Regions from separate parts of the Kitasatospora sp. NBC_01266 genome, predicted to be linked through region 2. Evidence: predicted binding sites of a transcription regulator. Region 2 holds the regulator's gene; the other holds the start of a gene.
The links. Region 2 encodes HspR, which represses chaperone genes until heat shock. Its sites were predicted from a motif close to TTGAGNNNNNNNNNCTCAA; they were not measured.
Positions count from the first base shown of each region.

Region 1: the regulator HspR is predicted to act here: its motif matches at 1,965-1,983, upstream of lon (endopeptidase La).

Region 1 is NZ_CP108458.1:5,393,428-5,404,782, reverse strand. Features, by position in the region: gene lon (endopeptidase La) at 1-1,942, opposite strand, end outside; gene OG403_RS23650 (rhomboid-like protein) at 2,141-2,941, opposite strand; gene OG403_RS23645 (response regulator transcription factor) at 3,443-4,174, shown strand; gene OG403_RS23640 (HAMP domain-containing sensor histidine kinase) at 4,328-5,416, shown strand; gene OG403_RS23635 (multifunctional oxoglutarate decarboxylase/oxoglutarate dehydrogenase thiamine pyrophosphate-binding subunit/dihydrolipoyllysine-residue succinyltransferase subunit) at 5,785-9,543, shown strand; gene OG403_RS23630 (serine/threonine-protein kinase) at 9,721-11,355, shown strand, end outside.
Region 2 is NZ_CP108458.1:4,523,025-4,534,379, reverse strand. Features, by position in the region: gene dnaK (molecular chaperone DnaK) at 1-724, shown strand, start outside; gene grpE (nucleotide exchange factor GrpE) at 721-1,353, shown strand; gene dnaJ (molecular chaperone DnaJ) at 1,444-2,586, shown strand; gene OG403_RS19735 (heat shock protein transcriptional repressor HspR) at 2,593-3,099, shown strand; gene OG403_RS19730 (helix-turn-helix domain-containing protein) at 3,222-4,304, shown strand; gene OG403_RS19725 (hypothetical protein) at 4,335-4,583, opposite strand; gene OG403_RS19720 (hypothetical protein) at 4,986-5,606, shown strand; gene OG403_RS19715 (helix-turn-helix domain-containing protein) at 5,611-6,582, opposite strand; gene OG403_RS19710 (helix-turn-helix domain-containing protein) at 6,575-7,519, opposite strand; gene OG403_RS19705 (LuxR C-terminal-related transcriptional regulator) at 7,616-8,629, opposite strand; gene OG403_RS19700 (hypothetical protein) at 8,626-8,796, opposite strand; gene OG403_RS19695 (hypothetical protein) at 9,343-9,675, opposite strand; gene OG403_RS19690 (helix-turn-helix transcriptional regulator) at 10,003-10,986, opposite strand; gene OG403_RS19685 (TDT family transporter) at 11,145-11,355, opposite strand, start outside.

The DNA.
Region 1 (11,355 bases), 870 kb from region 2:
GGGTCAGGCCGGTCGAGCCGGTCTCGGCGTCGGCCAGCGAGGCCTCGATGTAGAGGACGTCGCCGCCCGCGCCGGTGACCGCCAGGCCGGTCGCGACGCCGGGCACCGCCGTGCGCCGCTGGGTCGGCTCCTGGGCCGCCTCCGGGGTGTGGTGCGGCCGGCCGATCAGGCCGCGCAGGTCGTCGGCACCGATCGTGGTCGGCAGCTCGCGCTCGCCCAGCTCGCTCTGGGCGGCGACCTTGCGCAGGATCCGGGCCACCGACCGCTCCAGGTTCCGCACCCCGGCCTCCCGGGTGTACTCCCCCGCGAGCTTGCGCAGCGCCGACTCGGCCACCGCCACGTCCTCGGCGGTCAGCCCCGTGCGCTCCAACTGGCGCGGCAGCAGGTGGTCGCGGGCGATGACGACCTTCTCGTCCTCGGTGTAGCCGTCCAGCCGGACCAGCTCCATCCGGTCGAGCAGCGGCTCGGGGATGGCCTCCAGCACGTTGGCGGTGGCCAGGAAGACCACGTCGGAGAGGTCCAGCTCGACCTCCAGGTAGTGGTCCCGGAAGGTGTGGTTCTGCGCCGGGTCCAGCACCTCGAGCAGGGCGGCGGCCGGGTCGCCGCGGTAGTCCGAGCCGACCTTGTCGATCTCGTCCAGCAGGACGACCGGGTTCATCGAGCCGGCCTCCTTGATGGCCCGCACGATCCGGCCGGGCAGCGCGCCGACGTAGGTCCGCCGGTGGCCGCGGATCTCGGCCTCGTCGCGCACCCCGCCGAGCGCGACCCGGACGAAGTCGCGGCCCATCGCACGGGCCACCGATTCGCCCAGCGAGGTCTTGCCGACGCCGGGCGGCCCGACCAGCGCCAGCACCGCGCCGCCACGCCGCCCGCCGACCAGGCTCAGGCCCTGGTCGGCCCGGCGCTTGCGGACCGCCAGGTACTCGACGATCCGGTCCTTCACGTCGGCCAGCCCGGCGTGGTCGGCGTCCAGCACGGCGCGGGCACCGGCGATGTCGTAGGCGTCCTCGCTGCGGTTGTTCCAGGGCAGCTCCAGGACGGTGTCCAGCCAGGTCCGGATCCAGCTGCCCTCGGGCGACTGGTCGGAGCTGCGCTCCAGCTTGTCGACCTCCTTGAGGGCGGCCTCGCGCACCTTCTCGGGCAGGTCGGCGGCCTCGACCCGGGCCCGGTAGTCGCCCTCCTCGTCGGCGGCCTCGCCGTTCAGCTCGGCCAGCTCCTTGCGCACCGCCTCCAGCTGGCGGCGGAGCAGGAACTCCTTCTGCTGCTTGGCCACGCCCTCCTCGACGTCCTTGCGGATGGTGTCGTTGACCTCCTCCTCGGCGAGGTGGTCGCGCAGCAGTTGCAGGGCGTACTCCAGGCGGGCCACCTGGTCGGCCTCCAGCAGCACCTTGAGCTTCTGCTCGGCGGTGGCGAAGGGGGCGTAGCCGATGTTGTCGGCCAGCTCGCCGACGCCCTCGATCGCGGCCACCCGGTCGACGATCTGCCAGGCGCCGCGCTTGCGCAGCCACTCGGTGGAGAGCGCCTTGTACTCCTTGACCAGCTCGGCGGCCCGGCCGGCCACCGGCAGCCCGAGCGCGGACTCCTGGAACGGCGTGGTCTCCACCCAGAGCGCGGCGCCCGGCCCGGTGGTGCCGGCGCCGATCCGCACCCGGCGGACGGCGCGGACCAGCGCGGCCGGCTCGCCGTCGGCCAGCCGGCCGACCTGCTCGACGGTGGCCAGGGTGCCCACCGCGGCGTACGAGCCGTCCAGCCGCGGCACCAGCAGCACCTGCGGCTTGCCCGCGGTACCGCTCACCGACGCCCGCGCGGCGGCCCTGGCGGCCTCCACGGCGGCGCGCACCTCGGTGTCCTTGAGGTCCAGCGGCACCACCATGCCGGGCAGCACGACCTCGTCGTCGAGGGGCAGCACGGGCAGAGTGAGCGAAGCGGACGTCGATGCCATGATCTCTCCCCAGTCAGTGAACTTGAGTCGACATGACTAAGGCTTCGGCAGGGCTGGATGTTCCCGGGACCTTGTTCGCTCTGAGCGATCAACCATGAGCGCATCCGGGGGATGCGGAAGGAACGCTGAAAGAAGCCTGGGAAGAAGCCCGGCCGCGCAGCCGCAGAGGAGCGGACGAGGGAGGGCGGAGGACCGGCGCTACGCGCGCTCGAGCGCGGGCCCGGCGGCCCGTCGCGCCGCTCGCCGCGGCAGCCGTCGCACGGCCGACCCGCCCCGGGGCCGCCGGGGCCGCCGCAGCACGCCCCAGAGCGCCACCCCGGTGAGCAGTGCGGTCGGGTGGCCGACCGCGGTGATCAGGTCCTGGTCGGTGATGATCTGGTGCGCCACCAGCAGCACCGCCCCGCCCAGCGCCAGCCAGCGCCCGCGCTTGGGCAGCAGCCCGGCCAGCGCGCCCAGACTGGCCAGCACGCCGTAGCTGACGCCGATGTCCAGCTCGTCCAGGATGCCCGGCCCGACCTTCCCGGTGGCCACCGCGACCGCCACCACCGCCTGGGAGAGCAGGGTGCCGACCACGTGCCCGGCCGCGAAGACCCCGGCGGCGCGCAGCGAGCCGACCCGGCGCTCCAGCGGGGCGACGGTGAAGGCGAAGGCCCACAGGTAGGGCATCCAGACCGGACCGGCCACCCAGAGCCCGCTCATCAGCAGCGAGCGCACGGGGGTGTGCAGCAGGTGGTGGCCGTCGGTGCTGGACATGGTCTGCAACTGGTGCACCAGGTCCGGGCTGGCGAGCTGGGCGAAGATCGTGGTCCCGGCCAGCACCACCAGGTAGCCGCAGGCGAAGGGGTTGCGGCGCGGCGTCGGCAGCCGGTCCAGCACCCAGCGCAGCGGCACCGAGCGCAGCCCGAACCGCAGCCCGGTGAGGGGTGTCACCGCGGTCAGGTGCCGCACCGCGGTGGGGCGCGAAGCGCCCCGGGTCGCGCCCGCTGTCACGTCCGCCATGGCGCCTCCGTCCCCTCGGTCCGAGTGTGCTCGCCGCGCGTGCACACCGTGCCATCATCTGCCGCTTTCGTCCACGCTAAGGGGCATCCGTGAGAGTCCGCTGAGGATCGTGTTGCGTTCCCTGTCAGGGCAGTTCAGGAGTTGGTCCAGACCATAAGTCGGCCGCGGCCCGAGCGGGGGCCGCCGACGGGTTCGTGCATACACACCGTTACCGCGAGTCGACATGGACGGGTAAGGTAACGGCCCGTGCTGGGTCCCCGGGGCGCGCGCTTTGGCCTGTGGTCCGGAAATCTGCGGTCCACCTGCCGGTGCTCGCCGGGTGTCCGTACGCTGCGAGGTATGCATGTCGGACCGGCGGTCGGGAAGCCGCGGTCCACCCGCGCTTGGCGGAGCCCGGGGCGTCAAATCAGCACGCGAAATTAACGACGGAACAAGACTACGAGCGGTGCCCGCCACTCCCACAGGTGGCGGCCCGCAGGCCCTGGGGGCGGTGGCGTGACCGTGACAGAGATTCAGCAGGACACCAGCGGCAGCGGTGTGATTGCCCAACGACGCGTTCTGGTGGTGGAGGACGAGCCCACCATTGCCGAGTCCATCGCGGCCCGGCTGGGCGCGGAGGGCTTCAAGGTCGCAGTGGCCCATGACGGCCCCGGCGCGGTGGACGGCTTCCACACCTGGCAGCCCGACCTCGTGGTGCTCGACATCATGCTGCCCGGCTTCGACGGTCTGGAGGTCTGCCGGCGGATCCAGGCGCAACGCCCGGTCCCCGTACTGATGCTGACCGCGCGCGACGACGAGACGGACCTGCTGGTCGGCCTCGGCGTGGGCGCCGACGACTACATGACCAAGCCCTTCTCGATGCGCGAGCTGGCGGCCCGGGTCAACGTGCTGCTGCGCCGGGTCGAGCGGGCCCAGCAGGCCGCCAGAACTCCGGCGCTGGGCAGCCTGCGCTTCGGCGAACTGGAGATCGACCACGTGCAGCGCCGGGTCCGGCTCGCCTCCGGCGACGTGCACCTGACGCCGACCGAGTTCGACCTGCTGGCCTGCCTGGCCGCCCAGCCGCGTGCCGTGCTGACCCGCGAGCAGCTGCTGGCCGAGGTCTGGGACTGGACCGACGCCTCCGGCACCCGGACGGTGGACAGCCACGTCAAGGCACTGCGCCGGAAGATCGGCGCGACCTGGATCCGCACCGTGCACGGCGTCGGCTACGCGCTGGAGGCACCGGTGGGATAGCGCGCGTCCAGTCCAGTGACTGGGAGCCGCGCGGGGGGGCCACGGGGGCCACGGGGGCCACAGAAGTACGGGGACCAAGCACCGATGAACACCTCTACACGGGCTCGTACCGAGCCCGACCCGCCGCCGCGTCCGCAGCGGTGGCCCGGGCGCATGGCCGCGCGGATCTGGCTGGACATCCGGCCGCTCGACCCGGTGCGCTCGATCAAGGGCAAACTCGCCCTGCTGGTCATCGTCTCGGTGGTGGTCGCCACCGGACTGGTGGTGATCGCGATCCGCTCGGAGACCCAGATCCGGGTGATCATGGCCTTCTCGATGATCGCCTCACTCCTCTTCATGCAGTTGCTGGCGCACACCCTGACCGCCCCGCTGCGCGAGATGACCGCGGCGGCCCGTGCGATGGCCGGCGGGGACTACAGCCGCCGGGTGACCACCGGGTCCCGCGACGAGATCGGCGAGCTGGCGACGACCTTCAACAAGATGGCCGCCGACCTGGAGGCCGCCGACCGGCACCGCCGGGAGCTGGTGGCCAACGTCTCGCACGAGCTGCGCACGCCGATCGCCGCGCTGCGCGCCGTGCTGGAGAACATGGTGGACGGCGTGGTGCCGCCCGAGCAGGCCACCCTGGGCGCCGCACTGGAGCAGACCGAGCGTCTCGGCCGGCTCGTCTCGCACCTGCTGGACCTCTCCAAACTGGACGACGGCGTGGTGCCGTTGGACGCCCGCGAGTTCGAGGTGGCCCCGTTCCTGGCCGGCGTGCTGCGCGGCCTGACGGTGGACGGCGCCACGGCCGGCGGTGCCTGGAGCCGGCGCGACGACGTACGGCTGCGGCTGGACGTGCAGCCGCAGGGCCTGACCGCGCTGGCCGACCCGGAGCGCCTGCACCAGGTGGTGGCCAACCTGGTGGACAACGCCTGCAAGCACTCGCCGGCCGGCGGCACCGTGACGGTGCGGGCCCGGACCGGGGAGGCGCCGCTGGCCCTGCTGCTGGAGGTGGAGGACCAGGGCCCCGGGATACCGGCACAGGACCGCACCCGGGTGTTCGACCGGTTCAGCCGCGCGGGCACCCCGACCGCCCAGGGCCCCGGCAGCGACGGCGGCACCGGCCTGGGGCTGGCCATCGCCCGCTGGGCGGTGGATCTGCACGGCGGGCGGATCGAGGTCGCCGACGCCTCCGGCGGCTGCCTGATCCAGGTCGCGCTGCCGGGCAGCGCCGCCGTGGTGCCGCACCCCCGGCTGTGAGCCGCGGGGTGTGCGGACGGTCACACCCCGAGCCCGGCCGCGCACACGCGAGCGCCACATCCCGTCCAGGTCGGCCAGCTTTGTCACAGAATTGGGACAATCTGGTAGTCGACAGCCTCGGATCGGTCATAACTGGTCGATCTGTGGACATTTTGCCCGATTTGGAGTCGTTCGGGCGGGTAATCGCAGCGATCCGCTTCCCTCTTTTGGCGGCTCTCTAACGTCTTTTTTCGGCCAATGTGGCCGACAGCACTGTGATCTGGACGACGCCGACCCCCAGGGGACTGCGCGATGCTTGGTCAGGGGCGTAGCCTTAATCCCCGCTGTCCAAACATCCCAAAAGGAAGCGGAAGAGGGCGGTTGCCGCCGTGTCGCCACACCCTGAAACCCCCAGCTCGGCAAGCACCACTGGCTTCGGCCCCAATGAGTGGCTCGTCGACGAGATCTACCAGCAGTACCTCCAGGACCCCAACTCGGTCGACCGAGCCTGGTGGGACTTTTTCGCCGACTACAAGCCCGGTACCGAGGTGACCCCAGTGACCCAGGCCGCGACCCCGGCCGGCCCCGCGCCGACCATCGTTGCTGCCCCTGCCCCTGCTGCGACCGCCGCTGCGGTGGCGCCTGCCCCCGCCGCCGCCGTGGCAGCCCCGGCCCCCGTGGTCGCGCCTGCCGCCGCCGCGCCGCTGGCAGCCGCCCCGGCCGCGCCGCCGGCCCCCAAGGCCGCCGCCGCGCCCGTGACCGCCGCACCCGCGGCCGAGAGCACCGGGCCCGAGCTCGTCCCGCTGCGCGGCCCGGCCAAGGCCGTGGCCACCAACATGGACGCCTCGCTGGAGGTGCCGACCGCCACCAGCGTGCGCGCGGTGCCGGCCAAGCTGTTGATCGACAACCGCATCGTCATCAACAACCACCTGCAGCGCGCCCGTGGCGGCAAGGTCTCCTTCACCCACCTGATCGGCTACGCGCTGGTGCAGGCCCTGAAGGCGACCCCGGGCATGAACCACAGCTACGCCGCGAAGGACGGCAAGTCCTTCCTGGTGAAGCCGGACCACATCAACCTCGGTCTGGCCATCGACCTGGTGAAGCCCAACGGCGACCGCCAACTGGTCGTCGCGGCCATCAAGAAGGCCGAGACGCTCGACTTCTTCGGTTTCTGGCAGGCCTACGAGGACATCGTCCGCCGGGCCCGCGCCAACAAGCTGACGATGGATGACTTCACCGGTGTCACGGTCTCGCTGACCAACCCCGGCGGCATCGGCACCGTGCACTCGGTCCCGCGCCTGATGCAGGGTCAGGGCACCATCCTCGGTGTCGGTGCGATGGAGTACCCGGCCGAGTTCCAGGGCTCCAACCCGGACACCCTGGCCCGGCTCGGCGTCTCCAAGATCATGACGCTCACCTCGACCTACGACCACCGGGTCATCCAGGGCGCGGCGTCCGGCGAGTTCCTGCGCTCGATCCACCAGCTGCTGCTGGGCGAGCACGGGTTCTACGACGAGGTCTTCGAGTCGCTGCGGATCCCGTACGAGCCGGTCCGCTGGGCCACCGACGTCGCCACCACGCACGAGGACGACGTCAACAAGACCGCTCGCGTCATGGAGCTGATCCACTCCTACCGGGTCCGCGGCCACCTGATGGCCGACACCGACCCGCTGGAGTACAAGCAGCGCAAGCACCCGGACCTGGACGTGGTCGAGCACGGCCTGACCCTCTGGGACCTGGAGCGCGAGTTCGCCGTCGGCGGCTTCGGCGGCCAGAAGATGATGAAGCTGCGCGATGTCCTCGGGCTGCTGCGCAACACGTACTGCCGCACCGTCGGTGTCGAGTACATGCACATCCAGGACCCCAAGCAGCGCAAGTGGCTGCAGGAGCACCTGGAGAAGCCGTACACCAAGCCGGAGCGCGAGGAGCAGCTGCGCATCCTGCGCCGGCTGAACGCGGCGGAGGCCTTCGAGACCTTCCTGCAGACCAAGTACGTCGGCCAGAAGCGCTTCTCGCTGGAGGGCGGTGAGTCGCTGATCCCGCTGCTGGACGCGACCATCGACTCCGCCGCCGAGCACCGCCTGGACGAGGCCGTCATCGGCATGGCCCACCGCGGCCGGCTGAACGTGCTGGCCAACATCGTCGGCAAGCCGTACGGCAAGATCTTCGGCGAGTTCGAGGGCAACCTCGACCCGAAGTCGATGCACGGCTCCGGCGACGTCAAGTACCACCTGGGCTCCGAGGGCACCTTCACCGGCCTGGACGGCGAGACGATCAAGGTCTCGCTGGCCGCCAACCCCTCGCACCTGGAGACGGTCGACCCGATCGTCGAGGGCATCGCCCGCGCCAAGCAGGACATCCTGGACCAGGGCGGCACCACCTTCCCGGTGCTGCCGATCCAGATCCACGGCGACGCGGCCTTCGCGGGCCAGGGCGTGGTCGCGGAGACCCTGAACATGTCGCAGCTGCGCGGCTACCGCACCGGCGGCACCGTGCACATCGTGGTGAACAACCAGGTCGGCTTCACCGCCGCCCCGGCCTCCAGCCGCTCCTCGATGTACTGCACCGACGTGGCCCGGATGATCGAGGCCCCGATCTTCCACGTGAACGGCGACGACCCGGAGGCCGTGGTCCGCGTCGCGCGCCTGGCCTTCGAGTTCCGCCAGGCGTTCCACAAGGACGTCGTGATCGACCTCATCTGCTACCGCCGCCGCGGTCACAACGAGGCCGACAACCCGTCGTTCACCCAGCCGCTGATGTACGACCTGATCGACAAGAAGCGCTCGGTGCGCAAGCTCTACACCGAGGGTCTGATCGGTCGCGGCGACATCACCATGGAAGAGGCGGAGTCCGCGCTCCAGGACTTCCAGGGCCAGCTGGAGAAGGTCTTCGCGGAGGTCCGCGACGCGGCCTCGGCGCAGGTCGGCGCCCCCAGCGGCCGGCCGGTGGCCGACTTCCCGGTGAACATCCAGACCGGCATCTCCCAGGAGATGGTGAAGCGGATCGCCGCCTCGCAGGTCAACCTGCCGGAGTGGCTGACCGTCCACCCGCGTCTGCTGCCGCAGCTGCAGCGCCGCGCCGGCTCGATCGAGGACGGCACCATCGACTGGGCCACCGGCGAGACCCTCGCCATCGGCTCGCTGCTGATGGAGGGCCACCCGGTCCGCCTGGCCGGCCAGGACAGCCGCCGCGGTACCTTCGGCCAGCGCCACGCGGTGCTGATCGACCGGGTCACCGGCGAGGACTACACCCCGCTGCTCTACCTGACCGAGGACCAGGCCCGCTACACCGTCTACGACAGCCTGCTGTCGGAGTACGCGGCGATGGGCTTCGAGTACGGCTACTCGCTGACCCGCCCGAACGCGCTGGTCATGTGGGAGGCGCAGTTCGGCGACTTCGTCAACGGCGCGCAGACCGTGGTCGACGAGTACATCGCCTCGGCCGAGCAGAAGTGGGCGCAGCACTCCGGCGTCACCCTGCTGCTGCCGCACGGCTACGAGGGCCAGGGGCCGGACCACTCGTCCGCGCGTCCCGAGCGCTTCCTGCAGCTGTGCGCGCAGAACAACATGACGGTCGCGATGCCGACCTCGCCGTCGAACTACTTCCACCTGCTGCGCTGGCAGGTGCACAACCCGCACCACAAGCCGCTGGTCGTCTTCACCCCGAAGTCGATGCTGCGACTGAAGGCGGCGGCCAGTTCGGCGGAGGAGTTCACCTCCGGTTCGTTCCGCCCGGTGATCGGCGACAGCACGGTCGACCCGCAGAACGTGCGCAAGGTGGTCATCACCGCGGGCAAGTTCTACTACGACGTGGAGGCGGCGCGCACCGAGCGCGGCGTCACCGACACCGCGATCGTGCGGGTCGAGCGCCTCTACCCGCTGCCGATCGCCGAGCTCCAGGAGGAGCTGGCCCGCTACGGCGAGGACGTCCAGTTCGTCTGGGCCCAGGAGGAGCCGGCCAACCAGGGCGCCTGGCCGTTCATCGCGATGAACCTGGTCGACCACCTGGACGTGGTGATCGGTCGCAAGGCCAGCGGCGGCCGCCTGCGCCGGGTGGCCCGCACCGCCTCCTCGGCCCCGGCCGTGGGCTCGGCCAAGCGGCACGCCGCCGAGCAGCAGGCGCTGATCGAGGAGATCTTCAGCCTCTGACGTCGGCTCAGCAGCAAGCCTGGAAGGGCCCGGTCCGGATGCGGACCGGGCCCTTCCGGCGTCCGGCCGAGCCCGGCGGATCCCGGCAGATCTCGGCAGATCTCGGCAGATCTCGGCTGGGTAACCAAACCGGTCCCGGCACGGCACTGCTGACGGTCCGTCGATAACCTCGGCGCCATGCCTGCCGATGATCAAAACGCCGCCGCACCGCCGCCGCCCGCCTTCCAGCCGCTCCACCCGGACGATCCGGTGCAGGTGGCCGGCTACCCGCTCTCCGCGCGGCTCGGGGCCGGCGGCATGGGCCGGGTCTACCTCTCATTCACGCCGGGCGGCCGTCCGGTGGCGCTCAAGGTGGTCCGCCCCGAGTTCGCCGAGGACGCCGAGTTCCGCCGCCGGTTCGCCCAGGAGGTGACCAACGCGCAGCGGATCCACGGCCTGTACACCGCCCAGGTGATCGACGCCGGCACCCACGCCGACGCGCCCTGGCTGGTCACCGCGTACGTGCCGGGGCCCTCGCTGCAGCAGGTGGTGCGCGAGTACGGCGCGCTGCCGGTGCGCACCGTGCTGCTGCTGCTCGGCGGCATCGCCGAGGCGCTGCAGGCGATCCACAGCGTCGGTGTGGTGCACCGCGACCTCAAGCCCGCCAACGTGCTGGTCGCCGCCGACGGCCCGCGGGTGATCGACTTCGGCATCGCCCGCGCCGCCGACGCCACCGCGCTGACCGGGACGGGCTTCCGGATCGGCTCGCCCGCCTTCATGGCACCCGAGCAGGCCCAGGGCGCCGCGGTCACCCCCGCCACCGACGTCTTCGCGCTGGGCGCGCTGGCGGCCTACGTGGCCGGCGGCCTGCCGCCGTTCGGCGAGGGCCCGGAGACCGCGGTGCTCTACCGGGTGGTGCACGAGCCGCCGGAGCTGGACGCGGTGCCCGAGGACCTGCGCGAGCTGCTGCTGCGCTGCCTGGCCAAGTCGCCCCAGGAGCGGCCGACGCCGGCCGAGATCATCGAGATCGCCCGCAACCACCCCGAGGTCGGCGGGCAGTTGCGGTTCGCCGACGACTGGCTCCCGGCGCCGGTGGCCGGCGAGATCACCCGGCGCTCCGACCTGCCGAAGGCCCGGCCGGCCGCACCGCCCGCCGAGCCGGCGCAGCCGGGCCTGCCCCCGATCCCCACCGTGCCCGCCACCGCGCCCTCCTTCGCCGCTCCCCCGCCGCCCGGCCAGGCGCCGACCACCCAGCTGCCGCCGGACCGGACCACGCCGCTCCTGCCGCCCGCACCCGGCGCGGCCTTCGCCCCGCCGACGCCGGTACCGGCCGCCGAGGCGGCCGTCACCCGCAAGGGGGTCTCCTGGAAGGCGCTGCTGGCGGTCGCCGTGGTGATGGCGCTCGGCGGCACGCTCGCCGGGGTGCTGCTCAGCGACCAGTCCGGCAAGAGCGTCGCGAAGAGCGGCGCCGCCGGCACCCCGCAGCAGCAGCCCCCGGCCACCGCGCCGGCGGGCGGCACGGCGCCCGGCGACGCGCCGAGCGCCGGCGCCACGGCACCCGGCAGCACGGCTTCCGACACCGCGTCAGCCGACGGCGCGGCCAGTCCGGTCAGCGGTGTCTCGGCGACCGCCGCCGCGGGCGGCTACACCCCGCTGGTGAGCAAGATCGAGCTGGACATCCCGCCGAGCGAGTACGCCAGCTACGCGTACCGGGTGGACCTGGTCGGCGGCAAGCTGATCGCCTCGGCCACCAACCCCACCTGGGCGCTCTCCCTGACGAACGACGGAAACGGCGGCAGCCAGGCCGACGCCTTCTCCGGGGCCGGCGACGAC
Region 2 (11,355 bases):
GGGCGGCATCATGACCAAGCTGATCGAGCGCAACACCACGATCCCGACCAAGCGCTCGGAGATCTTCACCACCGCCGAGGACAACCAGCCCTCCGTCCAGATCCAGGTCTACCAGGGCGAGCGCGAGATCGCGGCGTACAACAAGAAGCTCGGCATGTTCGAGCTGACCGGCCTGCCGCCGGCCCCGCGCGGCCTGCCGCAGATCGAGGTCACCTTCGACATCGACGCGAACGGCATCATGCACGTCGGCGCCAAGGACCTCGGCACCGGCAAGGAGCAGCGGATGACCGTCACCGGCGGCTCGGCGCTGCCGAAGGACGACATCGAGCGCATGATGCGCGAGGCCGAGCAGTACGCGGAGGAGGACCACAAGCGCCGCGAGGCCGTGGACACCCGCAACCAGGCCGAGCAGCTCGTCTACTCGACCGAGAAGTTCATCGCGGACAACGCCGACAAGCTCCCGGGCGACGTCAAGAGCGAGGTCGAGACCGCGATCGGCGAGCTCAAGGAGACCCTGAAGGGCGAGGACATCGCGGCCATCCGCGAGGCCACCGAGAAGGTCTCCACCACCGCCCAGAAGCTCGGCCAGGCGCTCTACGCCAACGCCGACGCCTCCGGTGCGGCGGGTGCCGCGGACGGCGCCGAGTCCGGTGCCAAGCCCGAGGACGACGTGGTCGACGCCGAGATCATCGACGACGAGAAGCCCAAGGGTGGTGCGGCATGACGGAGAAGGCGCGGGGCGTGGAGCCCGGCGACGACTCCAACGCCGACGAGGCTGTCGTGCAGGCCGCGGAGGAGGCGCTCAACGGCGCCTCCGCCGCGGCGGAGGGCGACGAGCTGGCGGCCGCCAAGCGTGAGCTGACCGAGCGCACCGGCGACCTCCAGCGGCTGCAGGCCGAGTACCAGAACTACCGCAAGCGGGTCGAGCGCGACCGGCTGACGGTCCGTGAGATCGCGGTCTCCAACATCCTGGAGTCGCTGATTCCGGTGCTGGACGACATCGGCCGGGCCCGCGAGCACGGCGAGGTGACCGGCGGCTTCAAGTCGGTCTCCGACAACCTGGAGACGGTCGTCGCCAAGCTGGGCCTCCAGCAGTTCGGCAAGGAGGGCGAGCCCTTCGACCCGAACCTGCACGAGGCGCTGATGCACAGCTACTCCTCGGACGTCACCGAGGACACCTGTGTGCAGGTCCTGCAGCCCGGTTACCGGATCGGCGAGCGGATCATCCGCCCGGCGATGGTGGCCGTCGCGGAGCCGCAGCCGGGGACCCCGTCCACCGGTGGCCAGGCCGGCGGTCCGTCCGCCGGAGGCTCGGATGCGGCCCCCGAGGCTGACGGTGCGGCCGAGAACTGACACGCTGTGCGCTGCGGGGTCGCACGTCGCCTTCGGTGACGCGCGGCTCCGCAGCGCCGTATCGACCCATCCCGGGAGGTGGCAGCAGCCATGAGCACGAAGGACTACGTGGAGAAGGACTACTACAAGGTCCTCGGTGTGCCCAAGGACGCCACCACCGCGGAGATCAAGAAGACCTACCGCAAGCTCGCCCGCGAGTTCCACCCGGACGCGAACAAGGGCGACACCAAGGCGGAGGACCGTTTCAAGGACATCTCCGAGGCCTATGACGTCCTGTCGGACGAGAAGCGCCGCAAGGAGTACGACGAGGCCCGCAGCCTCTTCGGCGCCGGCGGGATGCGCTCGGGCGGGCCGGGCACCAACGGCTACGGCTTCGACTTCGGCGACCTGTTCAACGGTTCGCAGTCGAGCGGCGGCATCGGCGACGTCTTCGGCGGCCTGTTCAACCGCGGCGGCCGGCAGGCCCAGCCGCGACGCGGCGCGGACGTGGAGACCGAGGTCACGCTCAGCTTCGAGGAGGCGGTGGACGGCGCCACCGTCCCGCTGCGGATGACCAGTCAGGCCGCCTGCCGGGCCTGCTCCGGCACCGGTGCGAAGGCCGGCAGCACGCCCCGGGTCTGTCCGACCTGCGTCGGCGCCGGGACGGTCAGCCGGGGCCAGGGAGCGTTCGCGCTCTCCGACCCGTGCCGCGACTGCAAGGGCCGCGGCATGATCGTCGACGACCCGTGCCCGGACTGCCACGGCAGCGGGCGGGCCAGTTCGGCCCGCACCATGCAGGTGCGGATCCCGGCCGGGGTGCAGGACGCCCAGCGGATCCGGCTCAAGGGCAAGGGCGCCCAGGGTGAGCGGGGCGGCCAGCCCGGCGACCTCTACGTCTCCGTGCACGTCAGCTCCCACCCGGTCTTCGGCCGCAAGGGCGACAACCTCACAGTGACCGTCCCGGTCTCCTTCCCCGAAGCCGCGCTGGGCGGCACCATCGAGGTACCGACCCTGAACGGCCCCGCCGTGAAACTGCGGCTCCCGGCCGGCAGTGCCAACGGCCTGACCCTGCGGGCCCGCGGCAAGGGCGCCACCCGCAAGGACGGCACCCGGGGCGACCTGCTGGTCACCGTCGAGGTGACGGTTCCCCAGCAGACCAGCGGCGAGGCCCTGAGCGCACTGGAGCAGTACCGCGACGCGACCGCATCCGAGGACCCGCGAGCCGCCCTCTTCAAGGCGGCGGAGGGAGCGTGACCTGACATGAGCCCTGACTCGATCGGCGTCGGCCTGGGCGAGGGCCTGCCCGGCGGCCCCGCCCCCCGCTCCCGGCGGGCGGCCCACCCGGGCCCGAGCTACGTGCTCACCGAGGAGACCCCGGTCTACGTGATCTCGGTGGCCGCCGAACTCTCCGGGCTGCACCCGCAGACCCTGCGCCAGTACGACCGCCTCGGCCTGGTCTGCCCCGACCGCACCGGCGGCGGCGGCCGGCGCTACTCGGCCCGGGACATCCAGCAGTTGCGCGAGGTCCAGCGGCTCTCCCAGGACGAGGGCATCAACCTGGCCGGGATCAAGCGGATCATCGAACTGGAGAACCAGGTGGCCGCCCTGCAGTCGCGAGTGGCCGAACTCGCCACCGCGGTGGAGGGCGCCGGGGCCGCGCTGCAGGCCAGGGAGGCGGCGGTGCACGCCTCGTACCGGCGGGACCTGGTGCCGTACCAGCCGGCCCAGCAGTCGAGCGCGCTGGTGGTGTGGCGGCCGCGGCGGTAACGGAAGCAGCTCAGAACGGGAGTGGTTGAACCCCCCTATTGGGTGGGGTGCCAACCGCTCCCGCTCTTGCGTAGAGTGCTGCCGTTGGATTGTGGCGAGTTTCCCGGGAGGGGGAACCAGGAGTGAGTTCGACGGGCGGGGCCGAAGGGGAGAAGGAAAAGGTCGGCCTCGTGTCTGCCGCGGCCAAGTCCCTGTATCTCCAGGTCATCGCCACCGGCGGAAGCATGGAGGTCGACGAGGCCGATCTCACCGGCCCGTACCAGGAACTCGCGGAACTCGGTCTATTGGTTCTCGACCAAGGAAAACCGTCGATCGTGACGGCCACAGATCCAAACCGGCTGGCGACCCGGCTTGGTTCGGCCTGGCAGAAGCAGGCCCTTTCACTGTTGTCGCAGGCGGTGTCCATACCCACGGCTATGCAGGACCTGAACCACGCTTACCAGTCGCTGGATCAGCAGATCAAGCCGGGCGGTCCGATCGAGCATGTTCACGGCCTGGCCGAGATCAACCAACGGGTCAGCCTGCTGGTCGACGGCGCCGAGTTCGAGGTCCTGACCGCACAACCCGGCGGAAGCCGTCGTGAGTCCCTGATACTGCTCAAGGGCACCGTCGACGCCGAGGTCACGCGGATCCGACGTGGGATCGCGCGTCGGATCATCTACCAACCGAGCGCTCGCTATTCGGCGCCGACCAGGCAGTACGTCGAGGCCGTGACCGAAGCCGGCGGTGCTGTCAGAACTCTGGCGGAACCGTTCACCCGCCTCTTCATCATCGACCGCGCGGTCGCGGTGATCCCTGTCCAGGGGGATCACGAGACGGCCGCGTTCGTCAGCGACCCAGGCGTCGTCGCCTACATGCTGGACTCGTTCGAGCGGCTCTGGGAGCGGGCCAGCCCGTTCGTGGGGGCCACCGAAGTGCCGCAGGAGGTCATCTCCCGGATGCGGGGCAACATCCTGCGCATGATGGCCCAAGGCATCGGCCACCGGGTGATCGCTCGAAACCTCGGCATCAGCGAACGCACCCTGGCCAGGCACATAGCGGATTTCCGCGAGGAGTACGGCTCGGAGACGCTCTTCCAGCTCGGCTGGCGCATGGCGCTCAACCCGCCAGGACACCGCTACGACGGCTCGGACGAGGAGGACGGCCGGGGTGAAGCAATGTTCTCGCCCCTTCACCCCGGGGCTGAATCGTCCGGCGACAACTAGCCGCGGCGGCCATCCAAAAAGCGGCGGGGCCTAGATGCCCCACCAGATATCGTCCGACTTCGAGACGGCAAGCTGCGAGCTGGCACCTGCCGGAACGACCGACTGGGCGTCAGCCGACACCTCGGCATTGTTCCCGCCCCAGTGGATGTCCAGCGGGCTGACACTGGAAGCGAAGACCTCTGTCGCCAGAGCCGGCGCACCGACGGCCGCCGCCAGGCCCGCACCTGCAATGGCACCAGCAACGAGCGCACGAATCATTGATCGAGGTGCACGACGCATGTGTGCCTCCTTGTCATGTGCCTGATATAACGGACAGTGTCGGCGTCCGCATCGCTCCTCGCGTGTAGACGCAAACAAGCATTTATCAAAGCCATACTCCGACTCCAAGGCAAGGCCAGGCCTCGGTAGATGCCTGGCATCGTGCTGCCTGGCATAAAAATGACACCTGTTTGACGATGCGTCAGTGGCCATCCTCCCGTCCAGGTGTCATCCAAATGCCAGTCAGGGAGATGACACACCGCTTCTGTGGACGCCATGGGCCGCCACCAGTGACGATCAGTGAGCGGACGGATTGGGAGCATCCCCCGACTCCGAAGCGGTTTCAGCAACCGCTCCGTCCGTGCCCTGCTAACCCGCTGAGACCACACTCAGCAGGATCGTCAACTCCCCGGAGCCACCGCCATGAGTGAGCCGTACATGCGCCAGCACGCAGCCCAGGCCCCCGAAGGCCGCCGGGCCCGTGTCTTCCTCGCCGCCCCGCTGATGCGGCTGACCGGGCCGGCCGACAGTGTCGTCACGCTCGCCAGCCGGACCCGCCTGACCGCCCTGCGCAGCTCGCTGCTGCACAGCGGCGCGGCCGTCTTCAGCGCGCACCACAGTGATGCCTGGACGGTGGAGGGGCGGACGCCGGAGCCGCGGGTTCCGTCCGACTTCCGCGCGATGCAGACCGCCGACCTGGTCTTCGCCTACGTCGGCTCGCCGCTGTCGGCCGGCGTCTCGCTGGAGCTCGGCTGGGGCTCGGCGCTGCGCAAGCCGATCGTGCTGCTGGTGGACGAGGCGATCACCCACAACCCGCTGATCGCCACCATCGAGCAGGTCGCCCCGGTGCTGCCGCTGGTCTTCGACGACAGCTGGTCGCCGGAGAGCCTGCGGCACATCGTGGAGACCGCCCTCGACTGGGCCGGCATGGCACTCTCGCTGCGCGAAGGCTTCTGGACCGCGCCCGGTGAGCAGTTCAAGCCCGTCCCCGCCTCGCGGAACGCCTACGGCAGCTGGCCGAGCAGCGGCGCGGCCACCGGCTGAGCGATCAGCGGGGGCCGGGCGGTTCGGCGGCACGCAGCTGCCAGCCGAGCTGGAAGAGGGTCTCGGCGTCGTGGACCTGCCGCAGCCGGGCGATCTGCGTCGCCACCGTCCGCTCGCTCAAGCCCAGCCTCGTCGCGATCGCCCGCTGCGTCAGACCACGCGCCAGCAGCTCCACCAGCGGCCCGTCGGTGTCCCGCACCGGCTCCTCCCAGCGGACCCACTCCGCCCGCGCCCAGTCCCGCTCGAACTGGTCCACCACCAGGCCCACCAGCACCGGATCCTCGATGAACGACGCGATGTCGTTGTCGTGCGCCCCCGCGATCACGGCCACTTCCCGGTCGAACACCAGCGCCCGGAGATAGGGCTCGTCGAGGATCCGGATCCGCGTCCCCCGACCCGTCGCGTAGGCCGCGTACGCCCTGGTCGCCGGGTCGATACGGGCCCCTGGCTGGTAGATGACACGCATCGCGACCCCGCGTTCGGCCAGGTCACGGGCGAGCTCCCTGGGCTGCGCGGGGTCCTCGGAGAGGTTCTCCCGCGCACCGCCGGGCTGGGCCGCCAGGATCTCCCGCTCGCAGTCGTTCGCCAGCTGCAGCAGCCGCTGCTCGACCTGCTCCAGCCGGTCGACCCGCTGGATCGTGGTACGACCTGTCACCGCCGGGGGTGCCAGATCGTAAGCGTCGGTCAGCTGGGCCAGCGTGGGCTCCAGGGCATCCGCCTTGGCCAGCAGCTCGGCGCTGGCCGCGCGCAGTCGCGCGCTGAGCCGGGCGGCGGCGGTGCGCGGGTTGACCACGGTCCAGTACCGGCTGCGCTGGTGACGGACGACCAGCCCGGCGATCCGAAGACGCTCCAGGGCGGGCCGCTCGCGCTCGGCCAGCAGCGCCGGCTGGAACTGGCCGCCCTGGGCGGCGAGCGCGACATAGAGGGCCCTGGCCTCGGGGTCCGGCACCAGCGGCTCCAGCGGCCGGTCATTCATCCGCCGCACCCCGCATCTGCCACCCCAGCTGGAACAGCGTCCGCGCGTCGTGGTGCTCCCGCAGCCGGGAGATCTGCGCCGCCACCGTCCGCTCGCTCAGCCCCAGCCTCGTCGCGATCGCCCGCTGCGTCAGACCACGCGCCAGCAGCTCCACCAGCGGAGCGTCGGTCTCCGGCTCCGGCTCCGCCCAGCGCACCCGCTCCGCCCGCGCCCAGTCCCGCTCGAAGGTCTCCACCACGACGTCGATGAGCACCGGGTCCTCGATGAACGACGCGCTCCTGGCGTCCTGGTAGCCGGCGACCACCGCCGCCCTGCGGTCGAAGACCATCACCCGCCGGAAGTCCTCGTCCAGCACCCGGATCCGGTGCCCCAGCCGGGTCGCGTACGCCGCGTAGGCCGCCGTACCGGGGTCCGTCAGAGCTCCGGGCTGGTAGATGGTGCGCTGCTGGATACCGCGCTCGGCGACCTTCCGCGCGTGTTCGCGCATGAGCGGCAGGGCATCCGCCGGCCGCGCCCCGCCCGGCTGCATGGTGAGGGTCTCCTGGCGGGCCTCCTGCAGCAGCTGCTCCACCCGCGCCTGGGTCTGCACGATCGCGTCCAGCTGCTGGATGGTGCTGCCGTCGGCCGACTGCGGGGGCGAGCGGTCGTAGGACTCGGCCAGGTCGGACAGCGCCGCCGGCAGCACCCGGGCCTGCTCGAACAGGTCCAGCCCGATGGTCCGCAGGTTGTCCCGGAGCCGCTCGGCCGCCACCCGCGGATTCACCACCGTCCAGAGCATTCCGGTGATCACCGACACCAGCCCGGCCTCCCGCAACTGCTCCAGCAGCGGCAGCTCATCCGGGCGCAGCTCCTCGCTGCGAAACATGCCGCCCATCCGCAGCAGCACCAGGTACAACGCCCGCGCCTCGGCGTCCGGCACCCGCCACTCAACGCTCACCGCGGCTGCCCCTCATCCGGAGCAGCGGCCGCACGCCGCACGGCTCCCGCGGCCCCGGGCTCCGCGCCGTCACCACCCCGGTGGTGACCACCGGCCTCACCCCTGCCGTCCTTCCCCGGCCGCCGCACGCATCAGCCAGCCGAGCTGGAACAGCGTCTCGGCGTCGTACAGCTCGCGCAGCCGCGAGATGTGGCCGGCCACGGTGCGCTCGCTCAGGCCCAGCCGGGTGGCGATCATGCGCTGGGTCAGGCCCTGCGAGAGCAGCCGGCCGACCTGGGCGTGGACCGACAGGCCCACGCTCTCGGGGGCGGCGGTGCTCCACTGGACCGGCTCGCCGCGCTGCCAGTCGCGCTCGAACATGCCGGCCAGGAAGGCGACCACCGCCGGGTCCTCGACCACCGCGGCGCTGGTGTAGTCCGGGCCGCCCGGGATCACCGCGGTGCTGCGATCGAAGATCAGCATCCGCTTGAACGACTCGCCGAGCACCCGGAACCGCACGCCCCGCGCGGTGGCGCCCAGCACGTAGTCCGTGGTCGGGCCGTCGGTGCGGGCGGCGGGCTCGTAGAGCGCGCGGATCCCGCCGCCATTGCCCAGGAAGACATCGCAGCGCCTGATCGCCTCGCGCACCAGCCTGGCCGGGAGCGGGCCGCCGGGCTGGGCGGAGAGCACCTCCTCGCGTCCCTCGGCGGCCAGCCGGTCGAGCAGCAGCCGGACCTCCTCGACGCCGTGCACGTGCCGCACCTCGCCCGAGCGGTCGACCTTGCGGGGCGTCAGGTCGTAGGCCCGGGTGAGGTCCTCCAGCAGCGCGGGCATCTCCTGGGCCTGGACCAGCAGCCGGGTACCGGCCGAACGCAGCTCCTCGCTGAGCCGGCCGCCGACCGCGCGCGGGTTGACGGCGGTGAAGCCGGCCTGCTCCGGCTCGGCGTTGAGCAGGCCGAGGTCGAGCAGTTCCCGGACCGCCGCCCGGTCGGCGGAGTCGGCCTCGGCCATCGCCAGCCGGCCGCCCTCGCCGAGAATCCCGAGATAGAGCGCGCGGGCCGCCTCGCTGGGCAGCGGCGGGCCACCGAGCGCGCCGCTGATGCCTTCCGCCGATCCGTCCGCCTCGGTCATCCCGCCCGCTCTCCCGGTTCGACAGCCGTGGCGACGGGCGCGGGCAGGGTGTCGACCAGGCAGGCGGCATCGGCGCTCGGCACCGGCACGGCGCCCCGCAGCTCCGCCGTGGCGTCGGCCACCCCGTCCCCCTGAACGCTGGACCGGCAGCGGTCGAACGACCGCACGGTTCGCATCATCTCATCAGGAGCGGGTCGGCAGGGTCCCGGGTAGCCGAAATCGCCCGAGGACCGTGATCCCGGGCTGCCCGGCCCGTTCAGGGGAGTCCGGGCGGCCTCGGGTGGTCTCGGGCAGCGGATCCGGCCCGGAGCCAGGGACACGCAGTCTCCTGCGCTCCGGGCGGATCCACTTCCATGACGCCAAATCCGAGGTGCTTCCAGCGAGGCGGAGCAGCAACGCCTCGCTGGTACCGGGTCTGGTAGCCATCACCACAAATGGCTGACCCCCCGGCGCCCGCCGGTTCCCCACACAGATACCTCTGCCCCTGCGCGAGGAGGACGGACGAGTCACCACCGACGGGCTGCGGTTGCCCGGGCGGCTTGGCGTACTCATAGCCTCACAGCGCGCGCTCCTGCGGACAAGGTTGTTTCTCCTTCAAGTTCCCGCAACTGCAAGAACGTGCAGAATCGCACCCGGAAAGGTCCGTCCACACACCAGCTGAGCTGCGACGATGAGAGAACGTTCGGTCTCTCGTGCGCATCGGCCGGCCGGGCTCAGTGCAGCCTGACCCGCCCGTTGGAGCCGCGGACCGCACCGTCCAGGGCGTCGGCGCCCTTCACTCTGACGTACGGCGACAGCCGGGTGGCCACCAGCGCGCGGTGGGTGAGGGAGTAGTCGTCGGCCCAGACCTCGGAGCCCAGCTCGACCAGCCGGGCGAGTTCCGGGATGCCGTCCGAGACAGCGGCGAAGACGCCGTCGTCGACCAGATAGAGGATCACCCGGTCGCCGGCCTCGGCCAGCGAGACGGCCTCGCGCAGGAAGCAGCCGGCTCCGGGCTTACCCCAGACCGCCTGACTCTCCACCAGTACGTGCGAGCGTCCGGACATCGCGTACCCCTCCCCCGTCATGCCCCGGCGGGGAGGCCGGCCCCGTGCGCCACACCGCACGGGTCCCCCCTGTGCCACCCCGGCAGGTACCTGATTGATCATCAGATCCGCTTTTCGGGCCATGACTTCACCGCATTCAAGCCACTGGTCCGACCATCAGGCTGGCGCAGGGTGCGGGCAGGCGACAAGACGCCGACCGGTGCGCATTTCCGCAGCTGCGTGATCGTGCAGCCCACCCGTGCGGCTCGACCGGCCCATCCGGACCCGCGCGCCTCCCCCGCCTCCCGGCTGCGCCCGTCACCCCGTCCTGATCGGCCTGCGGTCCCCCTATCCCTCGCCCACACCCCGCATCAGCCAGCCGAGTTGGAACAGCGTCTGCGCCTCGTACTCCTCACGGAGCCGGGCGACGTGCGCGGCGACGGTGCGCTCGCTCAGCCCCAGCCGGGCCGCGATGGCGCGTCGGCTCAGGCCGCCGGCCAGCAGCCGGGCGATCCGGTCGGCGACCGCGCCGCTGTCCGCGACGGCGTGCGCCGAACCCCAGGGCACCCGCTGGGCCCGCTGCCAGTCCCGGTCGAAGAGCTCCACCAGCAGCTCGACCGTGGTGGCGTCGGTGATGAAGGCGGCACTGCCCATGTCGGCCGAGGCCGGGATCACCGCCACCGTGCGATCGAAGATCATCAGCCGCTGGAAGTCCTCGTCCAGCAGCCGGATCCGCGCCCCGTACGGCGTGACGGCGGCGGCGTAGGCGCTGGTCGCCGGATCGGCACCGGCCACCGGCTGGTAGAGCGTGCGCATCGCCCCGCCGCCGCGCAGGAACGGCACGTCCTGCGCCATCGCCCAGGCCAGGTGGTCCGGCGGGCGGGCGCCGCCGGGCTGCGCGGTGAGGATCTCGCTCTCGGTGTCGGCGACCAGCTGGGCGATCCGGTGCCGGATGCTGTCCCGGTCCTGGACGGTCTCCACCGCGCCGCCGCGGTCGACCCGGCGCGGCGCGCTGTCGTAGGCGTGGGCCAGCTCGTCCAGCAGGGTGGGCAGTTCGTCGGCCTGCCGCAGCAGGCCGACCGCCCGGTCGCGCAGCCGGCCGGCGGCCCGGCCGAGGAAGGCCCGCGGGCTCACCGCGGAGTAGAACGCGCCGCCGGGCAGGCCGCGGACCAGGCCCAGGTCCAGCAGGCGGGCCAGCGCGGCGGCGTCGGCGGGCCGCACCTCGGCGGACTTCACCCAGCCGCCCTCCGCGACCACCGCGAGGTACAGGGCGCGGGCGGCGGGGTCGAGCTCCAGGTCGGCCGGCCGGCAGCCGGGCTCGGCCCATGACATGGCACCACTCCCCCTCGTGCCACCCCTGACGCGTCCGTGCGTCACCTCGGGTTGACTGTCCGCTGCCATAGTGCCAGTCGGGTACCGGGGGAAGCGAGGACGGCCGAGGACGGGCAGCGGCAGCTGCCCGGCGCGAACGCCGGGCAGCTGCCGCGCGGTCAGGCCGCCCGCAGCAGCCGGCCGCCGGCCAGCGCCGCCGCCGTCCGCACCCCGGCCACCGCCCAGGTCAGCAGCAGCAGCGCGTACAGCCCCACCGCCAGCCAGCCGAAGCCCGCGAAGCCGGTGTGCCGGGCCAGCCCGGCCGCGCCGGTCACACAGGTGCCCACCGGGAAGGTGAGGGCCCACCAGGTCATCGCGAACGGCATCCGG